DNA from 2 places in the Gordonibacter sp. genome. Region 2 is predicted to be linked to the other one. Evidence: predicted binding sites of a transcription regulator. Region 2 holds the regulator's gene; the other holds the start of a gene.

Region 1 (7,674 bases), on a different contig from region 2:
GCAGCACAAAAGCTGCGCCGCCGTATTGGCCCACGATATAGGGAAAACGCCACACGTTGCCCAACCCGATAGCGCACCCAGCGCTGATCAGGATGAACCCGAGTCGCGATCCGAACTTTTCCCGAGCTACCACGAGCATTTCCCCGTTCTTCACGAATTGATACAAGCACGCGAGCATACTACCCGATGCCGTCAAAAAAACACAGGTGGACACCCCTTTGGGTACCCACCTGTTGCATACGGCCGAAAGAGAGCAGAACGCCTAGGCGTTCTTCAAAAACGCCTCGTAACCTTTGAACGCCTCGTAGATGTCGGCTTTGCTGGTAACTTCCCACGGAGCATGCATCGAGAGCACCGCCACACCCGAGTCGATAACCTCCATGCCGTACTTGGCAGGAATATAGGCAATGGTTCCACCGCCGCCTACGTCTACTTTTCCCAACTCGGCCGTCTGGAAGGACACGCCGGCATCGCCCATGATACGGCGGATGCGCGCCATGTACTCGGCACTGGCATCGTTGGAGCCGCTCTTGCCGCGGCTACCCGTATACTTGTTGAACACCAGGCCGCGTCCCAAATAGGCTGAGTTCTTCGCCTCGAAGGCAGCGGCATAAGCCGGGTCGAAGCCAGCGGACACATCGGAGGACAGCATGCTCGATGCCGCAAGTGCGCGGCGCAGCGGCAGAGAGCCCCCTTCGCCCGCAAGTTCCATAAGCTCGGCTACCGTGTTCTCGAAGAACTGCGAAGCCATGCCGGTAGCTCCTACACTGCCGATCTCCTCTTTGTCCACCAGCACGCAAAGCGCCGTCTTTTGCGGCTGCTCGACCGCCAGCTGCGCAGCGAGCGAGGTGTAGGCGCACACGCGGTCGTCCTGCCCGTAGCCGATGACCATGCTGCGATCGAAGCCCAGGTCGCGAGCGCGCCCCGCCGGCACCGCTTCGATCTCGGCCGAGAGGAAGTCTTCTTCGGCAATGTCGTATTTCTCAGCCAAGAGTTTAAGCGCGAACGCTTTCACCGGCTCCTTTTCGGCCAGCTTTTCAAAAGCGGGGCGATCGTCGTCCTGGCCCTCACCGACGTCAGGTTCCTTCTCGACAACAAGCGGGCGGTTGCCTATCAGGATATCGAGATTCTCGGCCTCGATAACCTCAGTGGCCTTCTTCTCCATCTGCTTGTTCGCCAAATGAACCAAGAGATCGGTCACGCAGAACACCGGATCGCCTTCGTCTTCGCCAACCTGCACATCCACCACGGAGCCGTCGATTTTCGCAATCACGCCGTGCAGCGCCAGCGGCAACGTGACCCACTGGTAGTTCTTGATGCCACCATAGTAGTGCGTATCGAGGTAGGCGAGGCCGTTGGCCTCGGCAAGCGGGTTCTGCTTGAGATCGAGCCGCGGCGAGTCGATGTGAGCGCCCAGGATATTGAACCCCTCGACGAGCGGAGCGGTGCCCACGTGGGCCAAAATGAGCGCCTTGCCGCTAGCCTGCGCCCACACCTTGTCGCCGGGATGCAAGGCGCGCCCTTCCCGCACGGCCTCGTCAAGGCTCTTGTAACCGTGCTCCTCCGCCTGCGCGATGGCGGCGACAGCGCACTCGCGTTCGGTCTTGTTGTCGGAGATGAAGCCGATGTATTCGGCTGCTAATTGGTCGAGTGATTCGAGATCGGCCTCGTCGTACTTCTTCCAAGCTACGTCGTGCTCCATGAGCATCCCTTTCGCGACAGAACAGCGCCTGTCCCCTCTGGTCTTTGTTGTTTTCCATTATCCATAAAGGTTGTCAATATGCTAGCCGCCCCACGTCAAACGCACGAAACGCTTCAGCAACAACTATGGATGTTCCAAGGAGCAAGCTCCGAAATAGATTACCCTCTTGCATCGTATCCATCAAAGTCGTAAGATAGCCTTATTGAGATTTTGTCTCAATAAGAAAGACGAGATACAGAACCCAAAGGAGATAGCCCATGAAAATGCGCGAGCAGATTCCCACCGCAGAGAACACCACCAACTTCGATATCGTTTCCGACAGCACGACCGCGGTCGGCTCCACGCTCGACAACCTGAAGTCCGCCATCGGTGGCGAGACGGGTGCCTCCGCCAAGTATGCCGCTTTCGCCAAGGCCGCCAAGGAGCAGGGCTACGACCAGATCGCCCGCCTGTTCGAGGCCACCTCTGCCGCCGAGCAGATCCACATCGGCCTCGAGTACGCCCTGGTCGCCGAGAGGGAGCCTGGCTACGAGAAGCCGGTCGCTCCTGATTGCTCCGGCGAGCAGACCGACCTGAACCTCATCTCCGGTGCCTGTGGCGAGATTTACGAGACCTCCGACATGTACCCCTCCTTCATCAAGAAGGCCCAGGAAGAGGGCGACACCAAGGCCGTCCAGGTGTTCACCCGCGCTAAGCTGGCCGAGTCCGTGCACGCCGAGCGCTATCTGGCTGCGTACAACGACATCGATGCCGCTGACGATGACAAGTTCTACCTGTGCCCCATCTGTGGCTACATCCACAAGGGCGAGGACTTCGAGAAGTGCCCCATCTGCTTCTGCCCGAAGAGCACCTTCACCGCGTTCTAGGCCCTCACCAAACACTCTGCGTTCTCCCCCATCGAACGCATCTTTTCCCAAAGATGCCGCCTTCCCAGGCGGCATCTTACATTTTGAGCGAGCAAGCAACCGGGATGAACCAGCGATCCATCAGCCGCTTGGAAATGGGAAACACCAACCCTACCGTGCGAACGCTCGATCGGCTGGCAAAAGGGTTCGGAAAGCGGCTTGAAATCCGGTTCGTCTGAACACAGGTGCAAAACTGCGCTACCATAGCGATTCACTAGAGAAAGCAGGCCGCACCCATGAGCATCCCCGGCGAACCATCATCGGCATCTCCTACCGTCGAGGGAATCCTCGCGCACAACCGCAACTTCGTGGAGCAGCGCGCCTACGAGCAATATGAGACTGATAAGTTTCCCGACAAGAAGCTGGCCATTGTGTCGTGCATGGACACGCGCCTGACCGAATTGCTCACCGCAGCGCTCGGGTTGAAGAACGGCGATGCGAAGATCATCAAAGTCGCAGGCGCAGAAGTGTCGCACCCCTTCGGCAGCGTCATGAGATCGTTGCTGGTGGCTACGTGCGAGCTGGGTGTTGAGGACATCATGATCGTGGCACACACGAACTGCGGTGCGCAGCACATGAGCGGCCACGGCATGATCGAAGAGATGCGAACGCTCGGCGTGTCCGACGAGCGCATCGAATTCGCACGGCACTGCGGCATCGACTTCGAGCGTTGGCTCGCCGGCTTCGGCGACACCGAGGAGGCCGTGCGCAAGAGCGTCGACATGGTGCGAAACCACCCCGTCATGCCACCACGCGTGCGCGTTGCCGGCTTCATCATGGACTCCGTCACCGGCGAGCTCGTGCCCGTTGACTGCTAGCTTCCTAGCAGCTTAACGCCGCCTCCAGCACTAGGTCGCGCATGCATTCCTCGGACGTGAACGGCACGTACACGTCGGGCGCTATGCCCTGTCCAAGCATGCCGCGTCCTTCGTGGGCGGCTTCCGTCTTGCTGATAGGATACACGAGCGAGAATTTCTCGTCGAACGCCACCGCAATGAGGTTCGCGTAGTCCAACCCGCCGCGGGTGGCACGACCCACTCGGCGCACTTTGCCGCAACCTTGGGCTGCCGCACGCTCGGCAATGGCCGCCAACCGCTCGGCGGCGCCGCGCGTGCGCACGTCGGTGAGCAGAAACACCTGCTGGCCCTCCGGTGCGGGCGGGAACAGCATGTCTTCCTCGAACTCGGCTTCCTTCACGAACCCTTGCCCTGCACAGGCGGCAACATGGTCGATCTCAGCCTGTACCCATTCCCTACCCGATGCATCGCTCCTGTCCAACAGCCGCGCCAGCTGGCCGGAGCGCAGGTGTGCGTTGCGCTGCGTGTAGCGGGTGTACACGAATTCCTGTCCCACGAGGTCTTTCAGGTTCACCTCACGATCGAAGAACAATGCCATGAGTGGGTAGGCGTTGCCGATCATACCCTCCTCGGCATCCCGCACGTCTATGATCACGCGCCGAGCATGGGCCAACTCGTCGAAGTGCTGCTGCATCGCACTCAGCACCGAATCGTCCACGAAGTGATGCACGCGGACGACCACGGCACGCTCATCGCCGTCCGGACCCACGCCGTCCAGCACCTCCACCGTCGGCGGACGCAGGCTTTGCACAAAACCCGGCCGGGGGAAGCGCTTGATGGAAATATCCTCCTCCGTGCCGTCGGCATGGCGCACCAGCACGTGGGCACAACGCGCCACCATCTCATCCCACAGTTGGCGTTCGGGGTCGCTGCCGTTCACGGGGTTGCCGATCAGCGAGGACAGGTGCTCGTCGGGCTTGCTCTCGTTCAGCAGCACCAGCGCATCGCCCAATGTGAGGCGCACCTCCTCGCGCACCTCGGTCACGTACAGCGCATCGCCGAAGCGGCGCACCGAGAACCCGCAGGTAAAAGGCTGCCAATCGGCTTCGGGCGAGGCTTCGAACGAGAGGTTCGGGTCCATGAACCCGGCAAGGTACTGGCTCAGGTACTGCATGAACAACCCATCGTCGAGCGCGCCCGCCTTCCCGGCGGAGGCGAACGCCGCAAGCCACTGCTGCGCATCGTTGCGCGAAGTGCATTCGGGCTGGCCCGCATAGTCTTCTTCCAGAATCTGCATGACCGCTCGCAGAACCATCTCGCGCTTCTCCGCCATGGGTGCTTCCTCCGCTTTCCTCTTCCGGCACTCAACCGCATTGTCGTCTTGCACCATTATAGCGAGGGGCACTCTTTTCCGAGCACCCCTCAGGAGGAAAGGCAATCGTCGTCGCAAGTCGCCGTGCCTTTTACCCCAGGCCTCGACGGTGTCCTATAGCCCTTCCCCCGCAGAAAGCAGCACGTCGCCTTCGAGCGACGCGATGTGCACGCCGAGTACGCGCCCCTCACTCACCAGCATCCGACCCGTACAGCGGGGAAAGCCGCCACGCGGGCGGAACGCAGCGCCCGGGCAGACGACGTAGTCGGCAGGACGGGCATCCTTGCCCAAGAGCAATTCGGGCACATGCGTGTGGCCGTGCACGCACACTTGCGGGATAGGGTCGCCCGCCGCCAAACCGGCGCAGCCGTTGAAGCCGATCTGCACATCGCGCGGGTAATGCGCTACGAGAAACCTCACGCCGTCGATGACGGGATGGGCGAACCGCCCCACACGCGACCCGTACTCGTCAAAGTCGTTGTTGCCCAGCACCGCCGTCACCGGAGCCAGCGCCTCAAGCGCGTGCAGCACGTCGGGGCCGCCGATATCGCCCGCATGAATGATATGGTCCGCATCGGCCAGAGCAGCCAATGCCTCGGCGGACAACCGTCCGTGCGTGTCGGATACGAGTCCGATAATGGTCATGGCCGCCCTTCTTTCATCATCGATCCAAACCTTCCGTTCCGTGCCCCTATAGGATACGCCATGCGCCTTCTTCTATGGCGGCCATAATGACGACCATACCGTCGCATGTTCGATCGCCCAGACCAAGGACGGCGGTTATGGACGCGACATCGCTTGGCGCTTGGCGCTTAGCGCTTGGCGCAGGACCCCCGCCTCGATAGCGGCTCCTTATCCAACGCATTCCCGAACTTTCCTGTTTGAAAGCCCACATACGCATCTCGCGGCAAGCAAACATACCTACTCCGATCTTGGCTTTTCTTCTTCCCATGGCGAACAGGTGACGGAAATCTTACAAATTGGCACTCTCGACCCGACAGTGCCAATTTGCGGTAAACTAGGTCTACAACACAAAAGGGTGTGCAACACGCAGGCGCCCGTAAGACGAAGGCAGCCGACTCCGCAAGCACATCCGCACCTTTTAGGAGATGATGACTATGGCTATGATGGTACCCATGAGAAGGAATCGCAATCTGTTGAGCACGCTGATGACCGACCCGTTCGACGCGTTCTTCGACGCCGCTTCCGCCCCCGTGCAAAAGATGGCACCCACGCTGATGCGCACGGACATCAAGGAGACCGACGAGGGCTACGAGATGACCATCGACCTGCCGGGCTTCAAGAAAGACGATGTACAGGCCGAGCTGAAGGACGGATACCTGTCCATCACCGCTCAGACGCAAAGCGAGTCCGAAGAAAAGGACGACAAGGGCACGTTCGTCCGCAAGGAGCGCTTCAGCGGCAAATGCAGCCGCACGTTCTTCGTCGGCGAGGATATCGAAGACGACGACATCAAGGCGAAATTCGAAGACGGCGTGCTGAGAATCGCTGTTCCGAAAAAGCAGGAGCAGCCCAAGCTCGAAGAGAAAAAGACCATCGCGATCGAAGGCTAAAAGCCCGAAGCCGCGTGGCATATAAGGCAAGCGTCGAAAACTCGGCGACGCGAGCCGCATGGACAATCGGAAGGCGACCACTATGGTCGTCTTCCTGCTATCATGGGCGAAGCAGCACCTTCGTACCGCGCTTCAACCCACCGGCTCCTCCCAGACATCCAGATGCCCGCCGCCCCCTCCCCGGTTGCCTATTCGCGGCAAAAGCATGGCAGTGCTGCTATTTTATGGTAAAATATCTGCTATTTTAGAACGAATGTTTCACCTGAAGCACATGACCGCCGCTTTCCGGAAAGATGAAAAGGCGGCAGACGGCAAAATGCAGGACGAACCGCCGAAAGGATCGATTCATGGATGACCAAACGCACCGAGACATCGACTTGCTCCGCCAATGGGTGGGCGACACGCCACGGAGCGGCATGGTGTTCTTCGGCGGCGCAGGCGTATCCACCGAGAGCGGCATCCCCGACTTCCGCAGCCCTGACGGGCTCTACGCACAGAAATACCCCCATCCACCCGAGCAGATGATCAGCCGCAGTTTTTTCGACGAACATCCCCGCGAGTTCTTCGACTTCTATGCAGATCGCATGCTCGCCTTGGATGCCAAACCCAACCGCGTCCACCAGAAACTTGCCGAGCTGGAGCACGCTGGCACGCTGCATGCGATCATCACGCAGAACATCGACGGCTTGCACCAGCAAGCCGGAAGCAAGCGCGTGTACGAGCTGCACGGCAGCGTGCTGCGCAACTACTGCACGGGATGCAAAGCGGCGTACTCTGTCCACGAATTGCTTGAACTGCGCGCGCAGGCAGCCGACGGCATCCCCCGTTGCCCCGCGTGCGAAGCCATCGTGAAACCCGATGTCGTCCTGTATGAGGAAGCGCTCGACGAAGAAACGCTCAAAGGGGCTGTTGATGCCCTTGCGCAGGCCGACCTGCTAGTGGTTGCCGGTACGTCGCTGGCTGTCTATCCGGCAGCAAGCCTGATCGATTTCTTCAGCGGTCGGCACCTCGTCATCGTGAATCGCACCCCTACCCCGCGCGACCAGACAGCCGACCTCTGCATCGCGGCCAATGTCGGCGAGGTGTTCGATTTTTGAGTTGAGTCCCCTCCCTCGCGAAACGACCGCATTCCTCAATTGAAAGGACCTTATATGGGCAGCATACCCACTTTGACCGGCATCCAACAAGTATCCGATGGCTGGATCAAGAAGTACGTGCTGACGTACACGCTGCCCGACGGGTCAGCTTACGAATACGAAAGCGTGTCGCGCAAACCGCTGGAGGCGTATCGCCAAGAGCTGGAAGGTAATGCGGCGGGCGCGCA
Region 2 (7,674 bases):
TGTCGTTTAGGGTGCGCCCGCGCATGAACGCAAGCGGGGCGATCTCGATGACGCCGCTTTCGATGAGCTGGGTGGCGCGCTCCCTATCCGTCATATCGAACAGCGCGTCGTAGAGCGGACGGATGTAAGGGTCCACCTTCTCGGTAAGCGATCCGGGTAGAAAGCCCAGGTTCTCCCCTGCCTCGACGATCGGGCGGACGAGGATGATACGGCCGACCTCCTTGCGCTTGAGCGCCGCCACAGCCATAGCCATGGCCAGGTAGGTTTTGCCCGTGCCCGCAGGTCCGATGCCGAACGTGATGGTGTGTTTGCGAATGGCATCCACGTAGCGCTTCTGCCCCGGTGTTTTCGGGCGAATAGCGCGACCCCGGTACGTCAGCAGAACATCTTCGCGCAGTGCGCGGGGCGAAAACTCGGCCGTGCGCATGAGCTCGATGGCGCGGCGCACGTAGTCGGCCGTGGGAGCATCGCCGCCTTCGGCCAGCTTGATGAAGTCGGAGAACAGCGCCGTGAGCGACTGCACTTCCAACGGATCGCCTTCCAAAACGATGGTGTCTCCGCGCACCGTGATGCGCGCCTGAAACGCGTCTTGCACGATATGGAGGAACTCGTCAGCCTGCCCTACGACAAGTGCCATGCTCACGCTTGCCGGGGCGGTTAAGATAATTTGCGTCTGATCTGTCATGTAGTCATTGTATCACGGGGCGGGCGGGCGCAAGCCCGTTGTTATTGAAGCGTGACGGGGAAGGCACCTCGGGCGGCCCGGTAGGCGAACAGCGCCTTGGTCTGGTCGAGCTTGAGGCACGCCGATCGCGCACGCGAGGGGGGCATATCCGCTGTGCAGGCGCACGGCGGTAATGGTGGGGGCATATCCGCTGTGCAGGCGCACGGCGATAACGCCGAGCTGCGGGTGCGCCGATCGCGCACGCGAGGGGGGCATATCCGCCGTGATTGCCGTGTTCGCTGAGCCTATTTTGCCGGAACCTGCACAGCGAGGGGAGGTGTCGGCAGTGCCACGGCCACGAGCGCTCCCGGTACCGCGCCAGCAGGCGCCTCGACCTCGAAATAGCTCTCAGTCGTAGCCTTGCCAGCTGTCTCTACCAGCACCAGTTCGGAGGTGCCGCTCCGACGGGCGCGGTCGGCGCTGCGCAGCCGGAAAGCTAACTCCCTGAGGCGGCGTGCCCGATCGGCCTTGATCTCGGGCCGCACTTGGTCCACACGATCCGCCGCCGGCGTTCCCTCGCGGCGCGAGTACGGGAACACGTGGATCTTCGAGAAGGCGCACTGCCGGACCACGTCGAGGGTTGCCGCGAAATCGTCCTCGTCTTCGCCGGGAAATCCCACGATGACATCGGTCGAGAGCGAGAGCTCCGGCACGGCAGCGCGCAGCCGGTCGACGAGCGTGCAGTATTCCCTTGCGTCGTAGGGGCGCGCCATGTGCCTGAGCACCTTCGAGCTGCCGGACTGCAGGGGCAGGTGCAGATGCCGGCACACGCGGCCTTCCGCCGAGGCGAGCAACGCCACCAGGTCGTCGCCCACGTCCTTCGGCTCGATGCTGGATATACGGAAACGCACGCATGGCTCGCCTGATGTGGCCTGATCGGCTGTGGCGGCCAGCAGGCGCTCCAACAGCCCCGCGAGCGTCAAGTCCCCCCAACAGTAGGAGCCCAGGTTGATGCCCGAGAGCACGATCTCGCGCACGCCTGCTCGCGCATACGCCACGGCTTCGTCTATCACCTCGTCGGCATCGCGGCTCCATGCGCGCCCTCGTGCCACATGCACGATACAGTACGTACAGGCATTGTCGCACCCGTCTTGTACCTTGATGCCCACGCGCGTGGGGAAGGCACCGCCCACGCGCAGCACCGGACGCGTACTGACCGCACGCCCGGCGAGCTCTTCGAGCAGAGCGCCCTTTGCCGCGGTTTCGACACGGGGATCCATCACCTCGAACCCGGCAGCGTCGATGGCGGCAGCGCACCCGGTGACGACCACGCGCGCATGCCCGTTCGCACGCAGGGCGCGATGCACCGCCTTGCGGGTCTTCTTCTCGGCCTCGCCGGTAACAGTGCAGGTATTCACCACGATCAGGTCGGCATCGGTGGGCGCCGCCTCGCTGCCTCCAGCTGCGAGCAGGGCTGCTGCGATAGCATCGGACTCAACCCGGTTCACCTTGCAGCCTAAATTGACGATAGCGAACCTCATCGCACGTCCCTCTCGAAGCTGCTACGCGAGACGTTGCCCAAGCCGCCTAACTCGTAGAGCGCGAGCGCGCTTGCCACGATGCCGGCTGTTTCAGTGCGCAGGATGGAGGGACCCAGCGACACTAGGGAGGCGCGCTCGTTGCATTCCAGGAAGGCATCGACCTCGCGCTCGGTCAACCCGCCCTCAGGGCCCACCACCACAGCGATGCGCGCCTCGTGGGCAGGTACCCGGCATCGCTCGATACCGCTCCAGAGAGCCGAGGAGAGCCGTGCCGTGCCGGGAGCCTCCTCCCAGCACACCAAGATCGCTGTGGCATGCGACAGCGCGGCGCATGCCTGGTCGAGCGTCGACGGAGCGCATACCTCGGGTATTTCGCATTGCCCCGACTGCATGGCGGCGCTCTTAGCTATCGCCTGCCAACGCTGTGTTTTCGCAGCCGCTTTCTTGGCGTCCAGCTTCACGATGGAGCGCTCGCACGCAAGCGGAAGGAACCCGGCGACGCCCAGCTCGGTGGCGTGCCGGATGACGGCCTCCATCTTGTCGCCTTTGGCGAGGCCCTGCACCAGCAGCACCGTCGCACCCGGGCGCGGCACCTCCAGGCGCTGCGCGATGCGCACCAAGGGCACCTCGTCGCCAACGGAGACGATCTCGCATTCGAAGTAGTCCTGGGCGGCATCCACCACGGCCACATGCTCGCCGACAGCCAGCCGAAGCACGCGAGCATGCTTGGCATCGTCGGGCGCGAGCCGCAGCGGGAACACTGCCGTCTCCTCGGCGGCCACCACCTGGTTCTCAAGGTAGAAATGAGGCAGGGACATGATCAGTTGAAGGCGTCGCGGAGCTTCTGGAGGGGCGTGCGGACATCAGCCACGTTCTCGCCCATGTCCTCGGCCAGCTGCTCTAAGAGCTCGCGCTGCTTTTTGGTCACCTTCTTGGGCACTACCACGTTCACATGGACGTACATGTCGCCGCGCGCTTCGCTGCGGAACTTCGGCATGCCGAATCCCTTCACGCGGACGACCTGCTCGTTCTGGCAGCCTTCGGGAATGCGCACTTCGACCTTCTCGTCCTCAAAGATGCCGTCGATCTCGATATCGGCACCGAGCGTTGCCTGCACGATGGAGATGTTCGCCCGTGCATGCAGATTGTCGCCGTCGCGCTCGAAGAACTCATGGGGCTGGATGCGACACGTGACGATAAGGTCGCCGGCCGCCGCACCCTGTAAGCCCGCCTCGCCGAATCCGGACAAACGCAGCTGCTGGGAGTCGCGGATACCCACCGGTACTTCCACCGTCACGCGTTGGCGGTCGGGCACGCGGCCCTGACCTTCGCATTCGGGACACGGATTCTCGATAGAGCGCCCGGTGCCGCCGCAGGTCTTGCAGGTAGTAGCCGACTGCATGTCGCCCAAGAACGTATGCTGCACGGTAACAACGCGGCCTTGGCCGTTGCAGTCGGGACAGGTGACCTCGTGGCCGTCGGGGCCGAGGCCCGACCCGTCGCAGTCAGGGCACGGGGCCAAACGATCGTAGACGATCTCCTTCTTGGCGCCAGCTGCCACTTCTTCAAGCGTCAGGCGCAGGCCCACGCCCATATCGCGGCCCTCGCGGCGCTGCTGCTGGCGGGCGCCCCCGCCCTGTCCGCCGAAAAACGAGCTGAAAATATCGCCCATGCCGAAACCGCCGCCGAACAAATCTTCGAAATCGACGTAGCCGTTTCCGCCTCCGTAGGGGTTTCCGCCGCCTGCTGCGCCCGGAATCGTGCCGAAGCGGTCGTATTGGGCCCGCTTGTTCGCATCGGACAGTACGTCGTACGCCTCGTTCAATTCCTTGAACTGATCTTCGGCATCTGCTGCCTTATTCACGTCCGGATGGAGTTCGCGCGCACGGCGGCGGAACGCCTTTTTGATTTCGTCATCAGTGGCGTTCTTGGAAACGCCCAGAACCTCGTACAGATCCTTGGCCATAGCTCTGACTAGTACCTTTCCTCGTAAGGCGGCGACACTCCCCTCACACGTGTCCGCCGCACAGTATCCTATACGTCTTGCAGGGCCGCGCTTGCAATGCGCACGGCCCGTATTACCTTCGAATAGTCCATGCGCGTGGGGCCGATGACGGCCACCACGCCAGCCGACTCGCCGCGTCCGTAGCGGCTTGCCACCACCGACACCCCAGCCAGCTCCGCCGCATCGTTCTCGCGGCCGATGCGCACGCACGGTGCCCCATCGGCCTGCCGTACGGCATCGTCGAGGAGGTGCAGCAGCACGGTGTCGTCCTCGAGCACCTGCATGACGGGCAGCAGCACCTGAGACTGACTGAACTCCGGCTTCGTCAGAAGGGAGCTCACGCCCAGACGGTGAGTACGCGACAGTTCGCTTTCCTGCAGGCACGACAGCACCTCTTCGAGCACCAGGCGCACCAAAGGATCGTGTAGGGCCTCCATCATGCCCCACTCCAAGCCTTCCTCGATCTGCTGGAGCGACTTGCCAGTGAACACATCGCCCAGAAACGCCTGGACGTGCGCCAGTTCGTCAGGCGACACCGGTTCGGCGAAATCTATCTGACGGTTGAACACCTGGCCGTCTTCGGTAACCAGCACCACCAGAGCGCGGTGCAGCGTAAGCGAGATAAGCGAAAGCTGCTTGATGTGCAAGTTGAGCACGGAAGGCGCCAGCACGATGGACAGGCAGTCCGTCAGTCGCGTCAGCGCCGACGAGGTCTGCTCGAGCAGGGCGTCCAACTCGCTCGCACTGCGGCGAAGCTCGTCTACGGCGGTGCGGCCGCTCTCCTCGTCTCCGGAGAAGCCCGTTTCCAGCAGACTGTCGACAAAGGCACGGTAGCCGATATCGGTGGGTATGCGTCCAGCCGACGTGTGGGGTTGCGTGATGTAGCCGCCGTCCTCGAGCACCGACAGCTCGTTGCGTACCGTGGCAGGGCTCACGCCCAGCTGGTAGCGTTCCGTCAAGGTGCGAGACCCTACGGGCAGAGCGCACGCGACATACTCTTCTATAAGCGCGGCCAACACCCGTTGCCTACGATCCGATAGCACGCCTCTCCACCTTCCTTCTCCGCAAATGGGTCTCGTTTTCTCCTGGCCAGCATGCTCTGCGCAGGCGACCGCAGCGACTCCCTCTCTCACAAAGAGCGCTGACGTATCATTTTAGCAGCCGATGCAAGAGAGTGCTAAAGAAAGTGAGGGAAATGTAGAGAAACCTGCTTAATGCCACAGTTGTCCCGCTCCGACAACGCAAGGCCAGCCAAACGGTCCGCCCCTACGTGAACAGATCGATCAGCTCTTGCTTAGAATGCACCTCCATCTTCGCATAGATGTTCTTGATATACCCCCGCACCGTATTGGGCGACAAGTACAAGGTTGCGCCAATATAGGTTGCCGTCCTGCCCCGCGAAAGATGCTCGAGGATGTCAGACTCCCGCTGCGTCAGGCGATAGCGGCTTGCCAGCTCTGCCGCCCTGCGCTGAAACGCCTCGTCGTGAGAGACCGGTGGGGTCTCTACAGGAATCTCCCGACTGCGCTTGCGAAGCATGTAGAGCAGCACCAGCGACAAGAGGTAGATCACAACCACGATCACCAACATGTTCTTGAACGAGGTCGCAGCATCTATCGCCGCAAGGGAGGTTCCGAGGAAAAGCCCCGCCATGGACGAAAGCCGGATAAGGAAGACCGACATTCCCATGAAAGCGTAAGGGTTCAAAGAACGGCGGCTGCCTTCACTGATGATCAGGCACATCACGCTGGTGGCAACGAAGGCATGGCCCGTCACGAACGCTGCACTGAAAAAATATCCGTACTGGAAGTCCACTAGGGGCCATGCGATCAATATGCCCGTGAGAAGGGGGAACAGCATCCGGTAAGCCTTCGACGCGCTGAACACCTTAGGCAAGGAGAACACCGCGACGAAGAAAACGATGGAGGCGAGGCAGGTTCCCAGAGACGACGCTTCGGAAGACCCGTCGAACCCCGCCCCCTCCCGGAACATGAAACCGTTGATGATCCCGACGGCGCATCCTAGCACCAGAAGCGAGACAAGCCCCTCCCCGATAAAAACCAAGCCTTGCAGGTGCTTCCTGAAAGAGGGCGGTGCCTTTTCAAGGCGATGCCTCGGCGAGGCGGAAGTCCGTTTTGGCACCTCGATCGCCAATCGCCCGCGCTCCATGCAGCACAGGACGGCACTCGTCACCAGGAAGACCGCCGTCGCCGCGAACTTCACGGGTGCGGCACCGCCCTGCAGGGCAAGCGAGATCGCCGACGCCAGCAGCATGGATGCCGCCAACGTCTTTGCCGCATCGGAAGGGCCGAGCCTCGAGAGCAGCTCCACCCAAGCAAGCGTGAGCATGACCGTGGCGCACCCGTGCACCATCGCCACGGCAAGTAGCGCAGCCTGCGAGGGCAGCTTGGCCAAAGCGCCTGAAAAGGAAAACACGGCAACAGCGAGAAACACCGCAGTGGGGACGATGACGGGCAGAGAGAACGCGCGCAAGAGCCGCGAGAAGACCGCATACACCACGATCGCCTCGGTTGCCAGGACCATCAGCGCAGACAGTATACTGAACTCGATCCCTGAGATGAGAATGAAAGAACCGTCCGTAGTGAAGCCCGCCGTAGCGTAAAACGTCGATTGAGCAACCTTGAACGAGGCAAACCCGAGCACCGTCAGCAACGCTAAAGAGCTCTCCTTCAGGCAAGCGATGATGTTCCCGTACCGCATATCCCCCCTCGCACAACCCAATCGCCCTATCCGCTGCATTATCCACCCGAACGTGCTGCATGCCAACCTTCAGAGAGGGAAAACATGCCCGTCGACCGCTATTCAACCCAAAATGAGGGGTACGGAAAACCCAGAATGGGAGAGGCGACCCAAGCAGCCGCCCTCTAGGCTTTTATCTGGCTGCGGCGACCCTGTGAAAACGCCGGCAGCCAGAAAGCAAACGGCATGGCCCGTCATCGCCGGCTTACGGCAGCGGGCCATGCAGCAAACGGAGGAGGCAAGGCATGTCGCGCAGGAATTTCATTGGAGGGACTGCGCTGGGAACGGTCGCGCTTGCGGCAGGAGCCCTCGCGGGGTGCGCCCCGAAAAGCTCTGGGGAGGAAGCCGGTTCGACGCAAACCTGGGACAAGGAAGTGGACCTGCTGGTGTGCGGCTGCGGCGGAGCAGGCATGGCCTGTGCGGTAGAGGCCAAGGACAACGGCGTAGAGAACGTACTGATCATCGAGAAATCGGCCAACATCGGAGGAACGACTACCACTTCGCAGGGTATGATCGCAGGCTACGGCACGCAAATCCAAAAAAAGCAGGGCATTGAGGTTACGTACGACCAGATGTACGCGAACCTTATGAACAACGCCTCCTACCGCCTCGATCCCGCCTTGACGAAAATCACTGTGGAGAGCTCCGGCGAGACCATAGACTGGCTCATCGATCGCGCGAAAGTAGGATTCACCGACGAAGTG

Evidence for each region. Region 2 encodes HrcA, which represses chaperone genes, less so after heat shock. Its sites were predicted from a motif close to TNTTAGCANNCNNNNNNNNNGNNTGCTAANA; they were not measured.
Region 1: the regulator HrcA is predicted to act here: its motif matches at 5,755-5,785, upstream of RR842_RS02255 (Hsp20/alpha crystallin family protein).

The regions. Positions count from the first base shown of each region.
Region 1 covers NZ_JAVWUP010000011.1:1,462-9,135, forward strand. Annotated here, with positions in the region: gene RR842_RS02225 (sodium-dependent transporter) at 1-139, opposite strand, end outside; gene RR842_RS02230 (aminopeptidase) at 263-1,702, opposite strand; gene RR842_RS02235 (rubrerythrin family protein) at 1,960-2,568, shown strand; gene RR842_RS02240 (carbonic anhydrase) at 2,844-3,425, shown strand; gene RR842_RS02245 (S41 family peptidase) at 3,430-4,737, opposite strand; gene RR842_RS02250 (metallophosphoesterase family protein) at 4,891-5,421, opposite strand; gene RR842_RS02255 (Hsp20/alpha crystallin family protein) at 5,895-6,350, shown strand; gene RR842_RS02260 (hypothetical protein) at 6,433-6,705, shown strand; gene RR842_RS02265 (NAD-dependent protein deacylase) at 6,698-7,447, shown strand; gene RR842_RS02270 (NUDIX hydrolase) at 7,502-7,674, shown strand, end outside.
Region 2 covers NZ_JAVWUP010000019.1:292-7,965, reverse strand. Annotated here, with positions in the region: gene RR842_RS03520 (PhoH family protein) at 1-685, opposite strand, end outside; gene RR842_RS03515 (MiaB/RimO family radical SAM methylthiotransferase) at 970-2,205, opposite strand; gene RR842_RS03510 (RsmE family RNA methyltransferase) at 2,202-3,023, opposite strand; gene dnaJ (molecular chaperone DnaJ) at 3,026-4,171, opposite strand; gene hrcA (heat-inducible transcriptional repressor HrcA) at 4,240-5,253, opposite strand; gene RR842_RS03495 (LuxR C-terminal-related transcriptional regulator) at 5,477-6,931, opposite strand; partial or broken gene RR842_RS03490 (FAD-dependent oxidoreductase) at 7,216-7,674, shown strand, end outside.